Regions from separate parts of the Paraneptunicella aestuarii genome, predicted to be linked through region 1. Evidence: predicted binding sites of a transcription regulator. Region 1 holds the regulator's gene; the other holds the start of a gene.

Region 1 (4,430 bases):
CATTGTGACTGCCGGACGAGAATCTTGATTTAGCTTGGAAATGTCAGCACGAATCACGGCTTCAAAATCCACATATTCAGCAAATAAACTGGCTCGAATACCCCAATCGTGTTCATTACCCAGGTCTTCTCTACCGATGGCGTCTAAATAACCATCGCGATTATTGGAAGTATATGAACCTCGGAACGACCAGTTGTCGTTAATAGGGATGTTAACCAAGCCTTCAAATTTACGTTTGTAGTAGTTACCTAAAGTCACTCGAACGTTACCTTCGTAATCAATAACGGGTGATTTGGTGATAATGTTAACTGCACCAGCAGCAGAGTTACGACCAAATAGCGTACCTTGAGGGCCTTTCAGGATTTCCACGCGCTCCACATCGTTGAAGTTCAGGTTTGACGTACCGCGACGACCGATGTATACACCGTCGATATAAACGGCTACCGCAGGGTCAAGGCCGATACCGAAGTCATTGGTGGTGATGCCACGTACTGTCCAGGTGGTTTGCGTTGCGGTCGCGTTATTTGATTCGAAACCTGAAGTGTATAAGCCTAAATCATTTAAATCTGATGCACCGATTTTACGAATGGCATCTTCCGAGAAAGCGCTGATAGCGATAGGCACTTCTTGAAGGTTTTCGGTACGTTTTTGTGCAGTAACGTTAATAATTTCGATACCGCTATATTCTTGTTTTGCAGAGTCTTGGGCAGGAGCTTGCTCCTGTGCTGACAGACCTCCGGCCAGAGAGCTTAATCCAAACAATATCGCCAGCGACAGCTTACTTGGCTTTAATGTGTGTGTGATGTTCCCGTGATTTGTCATGATGCTTCCAGTTTTTGTGTGTGAATGTAATGAAAATAAGTTGTTATCGAAGCAGCTAGATAAGTACACCGACCAGTGGAAATAATCAACCTAAAATACCGGTTTGAGCCGAAAAGAGACAAGATTATGGTATGTATGGAGAATAAAATAAGCCCTGATGTAAAAACAGGGCTTATAAAATGAATATGTAGAATTAAATGAAGTGTGACGAGAACTAGTTCAACTGCACAGGAGATTCAAAGCCTTCTGGCTTTAACGCCAAAACATCACAGTCCAGCATATCAATAACGTGCTCTGCGGTATTACCAATTAACGCCGCAGAAATACCGACACGTCCGATAGTACCGATGATCACTAATTCTGCGTCGATTTCTTTAGCGACTGCTGGAATAACATCTTCAGGCAAGCCTTCCTTAACGTGGCAGTTTTCCAAAGCAACTTGATGAGTTTGCGCGTGGGAAGTCATGCATTTATCGTGATAGGCTTTTACCGATTCGTTATAGCCTTGAGGGTCGAATTCCGGGATCTCAATGGCAATGTTTACCGGAGTTCCAGGGTAAGAATTCACCAAATGAACGTTTGCTTTCAGTATCGATGCCATATCGTGGGCTGTTTTGGTAACTCGTTTGTTCAAAGACTGATGTGCTTCGTCTTCTGTACCCACATTCACCGCAGCAAGGATCTGACCGTTTGCTGGCCAATCGTGTTCTTTAACTAACAAAACAGAAGCCGGCGCTTTTCTTAACAGGTGCCAATCTGTTGGAGTAAAAATAACTGATTTAAGTGTATCGTGCTTTTGAGTGCCTTTTACTATGAGATCGTGGCCTTGCTCCATACACTCAATAATAATGCCTTCGTAAGGGCGGTTATGCCACGCAACTTTTACATTGATGGGCACATCGGTTTGCTTCTGATGGGCATCAACAATACTGGTAAGCCAATCCACTTTGTCGTCGATCATGGCTTGTCGCATGACTTCTCTTTCGTCAACGGAAAGCATGGTCGTCATTTCATAGGAAAAGTCATAAATGGTAAGGAAGGCGGTAATGCTTCCACCTGTTTTTTCTGCCAGCTCAATCGCTCTATCCAGCGATTTTTGTTTTTGAATTGTAGGATCTATAACGGCCAGAATTTTTTGGAAGTTACCCATTTCTATCCACCTTGGTAATAAGAGAGTTACAACTAAAAGTTACATTAACATAATGGTTTAGCTTGACCATATAGGCAAGTTTTTGACTTGTTTGAGATCAAACTAACTCTTTTCAATACATTTTATTGCTGATTTTCTAATCTCACACTCGTTTTATTAGAGGAAAATAGCAGGGAGTAAAAAGCGGGATACAAAAAAGCTGCTAAAAATAGCAGCCTTTAAATGTGGCTTGATTATAAAACTTAAAATCAACGAATTATTGCAGAGTCACCGAGCAGGTATTGCGCTGTGAACCCATTCTTTCTTCCAGTTTGGGATGATTAACAATGCTGATTAATTTGCCATTTACTTCGATCAAATTTTCTTTTTGGAATCGCGTTAGCAAACGACTGATCGTTTCAACCGTTAATCCTAAATAGTTTCCGATTTCGCCACGAGTCATGGTGAGCCGGAATTCGTTAGCGGAGAAGCCACGATCATGGAAACGATTCGACAAACTCTTAATAAAGTAAGCTAAACGCTCTTCAGCAGTACGTTTGTTCAACAGCATAAACATTTCCTGATCATGATGAATTTCATTACTCATCAAGCGCATGATTTGCTGTCTTAATTTAGGAAATTCACCGGAAAGATCGTCCAGTGTCTGGTAGGGGATTTCACATACCATCGACGTTTCCAGCGCTTGAGCAAAGCTTTGGTGTTTTAACTCCAGCAAGCCATCAAACCCAATAATCTCACCCGGTAGATGAAAAGCGGTGATTTGCTCTTCACCATCTTGAGACACGGTAAATGTTTTAAATGACCCTGAACGAACGGCATACAATGCTTTTAGCCCATCACCAGCGGTGAATAGACGCTCATTTTTCTGAATAGGACGTTTACGCTGGATAATATCGTCTAGCTTGCTTAACTCTTTCGAATTGAGATTGAAAGGCAAGCATAGCTGACTGAAACTACAATTTTGACAATGAATAGAAGAACTCGGGTGACCGGCCATGCTTTGTTCCTGTGTTAGTTCAAGGGGTACTATAGAATATCTGGCAAGGATTTGGAAATACTATAAATTCCGAATAAGCAAATTAAAACTGCCATTATTTGTTTGGTTTGAGGGCGTTCCATCATTTTTGCCAGGCTTTTTCCCGATAATGCTAACAGGATTACTGAGGGTAAAGTTCCTATACCAAAGAACATCATGGTTAATGCCCCATCAAGCCATGCTTCACTCGCTAAACTCCAGGTTAACGCTGAATAAACCAATCCACAGGGGAGCCAGCCCCAAACAATGCCGTAAGGTAAGGCATAGATAGGAGATTTAAAAGGAACGAAACGTTTCCCTATGGGGCTGATATGTTTCCAAAGTTTTCCGCCCGCCTTTTCCAGATAACTGAGAATGCGCCACCAGCCGCCAATGTAAGCCGCGACAAGGATCAGAAATACGCCACTAAGAAGGTTTAACCAGACAATGCCATTTTGTATTTGATGCGAGAATATACTGCCAAAGGTTCCAGTAATTGCGCCAGCGAGTGTGTAGCTGCTGATCCTGCCGATATTATAGGTGGCGATAAAAGGCAGCTTGTTTTTCTCTTTTGGGATCGCAAAGCTCAGACCTGCGACGACACCGCCGCACATCGACACACAATGAACACTGCCAGCGAGGCCAATTAAAAAAGCGGCTATCAGATCAACGTGCATGATTGGAAGAAGAGGAAGGTTGCTGAGAGTTTTCTTCGCTGACAGAGCCCTCATGTACAGACGGTTCCTCTTTCTCTGCTTGGCTATGATGATTATTTACTGAGGTAGGAGCTTCTTTTGATGCATGATCCTGCTTAATGTCCTCATCAAATAATATGTTGTATCCCTGCCTATCAAGATCATTAAACTGATCGCTCTTTACTGCCCAAAAGAAAACCACAATGGCGATGGCTACAATGAGAATCGCTAATGGAATTAATACGTAAATAATACTCATACTGTTTCTCTGGGCGTTTCTTTTGTTTCTGACATGAGTGGATTGTTGTCAGAACTCTGTACATTAGCAATGTCGGGAATATTAACAGAAAGAAGTCGGGTAGAGTTATAGACAACAATGATAGAACTCAGTGACATGCCGATGACGGCCATCCAGGGCGTTAAAAAACCGATCATGGCGAGGGGTAATACCGATGTGTTGTAACCCAATGCCCAGAGAATATTGGTGCGGATAGTATTGCGCGTTTTTTGAGCGATACGAAATAACGCGATTAATTTGCTAATGTTGCCGCCCAGCATAATGACATCCGCTGCATTTTTGGCGAGATCCGAAGCGCCTGATGCGGCTACGGAAATATCTGCCTGTGCTAAAACAGGGCCATCATTAATGCCGTCGCCTACCATTAACACGCGTTTGCCTTGAGCTTGTAATGACTTGATATAATCCAGCTTGTCTTCAGGGCGACATTCTGCTTTCCATTCTGCGATA
Region 2 (4,430 bases), 1.5 Mb from region 1:
AAGACTTCGTCGATTTGAATTTTGCATTTCATTCAACCGCTTTGAATGGTGTGCCTGAGAATCAACCTCGCTGGAAACGTGCAGTAAATGCGACGAGTACCGTACTTGGTGAAGTGTTGGGTCAACAGTATGTAGCGAAACACTTTACGCCTGAAGCGAAAGCAAAAATGTCTGCCTTGGTTGAGAACCTGACTATTGCTTACGGTGAGAGTATCAAACAGCTGGATTGGATGTCTGAAGACACCAAGAAAGCGGCATTGGAAAAATTGAATAAATTCACTCCCAAGATTGGTTATCCCGACAAATGGCGTGATTACTCAGCATTGGAAATCAAAGCTGATGATTTGGTCGGTAATTACATGCGTTCAAACAAGTTTGAGCAAGATTTCTGGGTTAAACGTATTGCTCAGAAAGTGGATCCTGTTGACTGGGGGATGACACCACAAACCATCAATGCTTATTACAGCCCTACACGCAATGAAATCGTGTTCCCTGCTGGTATCTTGCAACCTCCTTTCTTTGATATGGAAGCGGACGATGCAGTGAATTATGGTGCGATCGGTGTGGTTATCGGTCATGAGATTGGTCACGGCTTTGACGACCAGGGTTCTAAATACGACGGCGATGGCAATTTGCGTAGCTGGTGGAAAGACAGTGACCGTAGCTCTTTTGACGTATTGGGTGAGCGCTTGGCGGCTCAGTATGATGCCTATGAGCCAATCGAAGACTTGCATGTCAATGGTCAATTGACTAAAGGTGAGAACATTGGTGATTTAGCGGGTGTTGCTATTTCCTATAAAGCTTACAAGTTGTCTTTACATGGTAAAGAAGCGCCTGTTATCGATGGTTTCACTGGCGAACAACGTTTCTTCCTTGGACATGCACAAGCATGGCGTTCAAAGTATCGTGAAGACAGATTGCGTGCTCAAATCCTGAGTGACAGTCATTCACCTTCTCGTTACCGTGTTATTGGACCTTTGGTTAATGTCGACGGTTTCTATGATGCTTTCGGTGTTGAAAAAGGCGACGGCATGTATGTTGAGCCAGCTGAGCGCGTCGTTATCTGGTAACTTGAATCCTGCTCGCTATCATTAATACTTGATAGCCAGGCGAAAAGGCAGTAGGTTTTCCTGCTGCCTTTTTTAATGCATGTTTGGCATGATTAAAATCAACGATTCCCTTTTCCCTTGAGATTGGTAACTGACTTTGAAGCAAATTGAAATCTTTGAAATCCCGAGTCCTTGTATTGGTGTCTGCCAAGCCGGGCCAAATGGATTTTGTTTAGGATGCTTTAGAAGTCGAGATGAGCGTTTGCATTGGCAAAAACTGGATGATGATGTGAAGCGTAAGATTTTAAAAGCCTGTGCCATGCGCAGGAAACGCGCCGAACGCGCAGCCATGAAGAAGGACGGCGATGCGGCTGATAAGGAGCAAATGGATTTGTGGGGAGATAATTCCCCAAAATCTTAAAGCCAGCGTCTGACCTTGTTCATGTATTCCTGATATTCCTGCCCAAATATCTTTAGCAACACGTCTTCTTCAATTTTTATCTGGAAGCGATTCATGTAGGGAACAAACAACCATCCGAACAGGAATAGCGACAGATTATTTAAAAACAGTGCCCACGCCAGAATGAAGCATAAGAAGCCTACGTACATTGGGTTGCGGCTGTATTGATACACACCTTGTGTTACCAGTGAACTGGACTTTTCTGGTTTGGTCGGATCGACCGTGGTCTGTGCTTGTCTGAATCCCAGTACACCCAAAGCGCTGAACAATCCTCCAATGATAAGTATCAGTATGGAGAAAGTGGTTGCATACATTGGGGGGATTGCTATGGCAGGGATAAGGCTATCCATTAACCACATGATTACGATAAAAATAACCACCATTAAAAGCGGCGGAATTTTGGTTTCCAGAACTTTCATTGTTATTTATGTATTGTCGAATCAATGTGAACTCAGGATATATGGCTGGAGAAAAACAGCAAATCCTTTTGCTTTCTACTTTCTATGACAAGTGAGAGTAGAACAAGAGAAGAGTGACAGGGCGCATTGGGAACGATGAAATCCCAACACGCCGAGGTGGATTTTGTTAATCCTTAGAACTTGGTACCGATACCAATACCGAATACCCAAGGGTCGATATCAGCATCCACTTTCAAAATGGATGTGCCTGTATTGATTTCGGCAGTGGTGTCGATGGAGATATATTTAACATCCACGTTAAGGAACCAATCTTTGTTCAAGTCGAAGTCAAAACCAACTTGACCGGCCAATCCAAATGAACTGTCCAGATCAACATCGGCACCTTCAAACGCACCAGTACCATCTTCGCTGTAGAACAATGTGTAGTTCACACCGATACCGGCATAGGCGCGAACACCTTCGCTAATGTCAGAGTGATATTGCAAGGTTAATGTGGGTGGCAATACCATGGTGTCTACGACTTTGCCAAGGCTCGCAACTGTGCCAGCACCATTAATATCGTGGCTTGTCGTTGCCAAAATAAGTTCAAGCGCCAGGTTGTTGTTGAGGAAATAGGTAAAATCCAGTTCAACCGTGGTAGCACTATCGACAGATACGCCAGAACCCGAAATGCCGGTGACTTCACCAGAATCATCGTTAGGGTTAACGTTGATGATACGTCCTCTTACCAACCAGTCGCCTGCGTCTGCTGCGTAGGCACTGGTACCCCAGGATAAACCTGCCATTGCTGCGAAAATACCAATTGCCAGTTTTTTAGTTAACATGTGTGTGCTTCCTAAATTGTGTTGTGCTTAATTTCTGCGGGTATTATCGGACTATAGAGATCCGACATCTTGATCTGAATCAACAGCAGGTGGTGGTTGTGCTGCAAACCGCTCAACCTATGATCTAGAAGGGGTAAATAACCTGAGCATTTTGATCTTTGTGCATAAATTTCGTTCTCTGTGAGCGAAATATAAGCAAAGGTTTGTACCCAAGAAAAATATTGCTCAGTATTGCTGGAATTGCAAGTTTTCACATGAGTGAAAAAGAAAAAGGCTTCTATATATCAAGAAGCCTTTTCACCAAGGATATCTGAAACGCAAAGAGTTAAACGATAAATTCGTCTTCTTTTAATGCCAGCAGGTCTTCACTACCTAAAGTAAGGGATTGCTTGTGCAGCTCCTTTTTAGGCAATAAACGTTTGATGTAGAAATCACAGGTTTTTCTCTTGCTCGCTTTTAGCACTTCATTGTCACTTTGGCTTGCGGTGTCAGCCATACTTAGCCAGCAAACGCCAATCAGGCTGTAGGAGCTAAACAGAAGGTAGTCGTAAGCACCGGATGCGACATATTCGCCAGATTGTCCCATCAGTGCCTGAGATACCTGATCCCATTCAGCAAGAATACTCAAAGCCAGTTCTTTATCTTTGGCGTTACTGATGTTGTTAGCGATTTCCTGGAAGTAAGCAAGAGTAACTGCTTGTTTTTTGCCGCCGTCACGGGTCAGTTTTCTGGAAATCAGATCCAGTGCCTGAATGCCGTTAGTGCCTTCATATAGCTGGGTGATTCTACTGTCACGAATAAGCTGTTCCATGCCCCATTCACGAATAAAACCATGACCACCAAACACCTGTACACCGATTTGTGCTGATTCCTGACCGACATCGGTAAAGAAGGCTTTGGCAATCGGAGTCAGAAATGCGAGCAGTTCGCCGGCTTGATGCTTCTCTTGATCTGTGCCAAAACGCTCAATGTCCATATTCTTGGCGTATAGCAGTGCTAATGCTCGGCAACCTTCGGTCAATGCTTTTTGTGTCAGCAACATACGACGTACATCAGGCTGGTGGATAATGGCATCGGCTTTTTGGTCTGGTTGCTGTACACCCTGAGGCGCTCTTGATTGCAAGCGCTCTTTAGCGTAGGCAACAGCACCCTGATAAGCCGCTTCGGCAATGCCTAATCCTTGTAAGCCTACTTGAAAACGAGCGTCGTTCATCATGGTGAACATGCAGGCCAAGCCATTGTTTTCCTGACCAACCAACCAACCCTTGGCGCTGTCAAAGTTCATAACGCAAGTTGGGCAACCTTTCAAACCCATCTTATGTTCCAAACTACCCACACCTAATGTGTTCGGTACATTGAACTCGTCATTGTCATTAGGCAGAAATTTAGGAACGATAAACAGGCTGATGCCTTTTACGCCAGGAGGTGCGTCGGGTAAGCGAGCCAGAACCAGATGGATGATGTTGTCAGTCCAATCCTGATCACCACCGGAAATGAAGATTTTGCTGCCGCTGATCAGGTAGGAGCCGTCGGCTTGAGGCTCTGCTTTGGTGTTCAATAACGCCAGGTCGGTTCCTGCTTGAGGCTCGGTTAAGCACATAGTGCCTGTCCACTCACCCGATACCAGTTTGGGCAGATAAATCTCTTTCAGGCAGTCTGCGGCATGTTTGTCCAGAGC

The links. The regulator FNR, encoded in region 1, switches genes on or off when oxygen is low (the NO sensors DNR and NnrR bind a similar motif). The targets are predictions, from matches to a motif close to TTGATCTAGATCAA.
Region 2: a site for FNR is predicted at 2,822-2,835, ahead of KIH87_RS15315 (OmpW/AlkL family protein). Genes of this name have one in related genera too.

What each region holds. Positions count from the first base shown of each region.
Region 1 covers NZ_CP074570.1:2,481,155-2,485,584, reverse strand. Annotated here, with positions in the region: gene KIH87_RS10140 (TonB-dependent receptor) at 1-822, opposite strand, end outside; gene uspE (universal stress protein UspE) at 1,037-1,972, opposite strand; gene fnr (fumarate/nitrate reduction transcriptional regulator Fnr) at 2,229-2,969, opposite strand; gene KIH87_RS10125 (sulfite exporter TauE/SafE family protein) at 2,999-3,664, opposite strand; gene ccoS (cbb3-type cytochrome oxidase assembly protein CcoS) at 3,654-3,941, opposite strand; gene KIH87_RS10115 (heavy metal translocating P-type ATPase) at 3,938-4,430, opposite strand, start outside.
Region 2 covers NZ_CP074570.1:3,970,399-3,974,828, reverse strand. Annotated here, with positions in the region: gene KIH87_RS15330 (M13 family metallopeptidase) at 1-1,070, shown strand, start outside; gene KIH87_RS15325 (DUF1289 domain-containing protein) at 1,207-1,470, shown strand; gene KIH87_RS15320 (methyltransferase family protein) at 1,467-1,928, opposite strand; gene KIH87_RS15315 (OmpW/AlkL family protein) at 2,102-2,752, opposite strand; gene KIH87_RS15310 (acyl-CoA dehydrogenase family protein) at 3,078-4,430, opposite strand, start outside.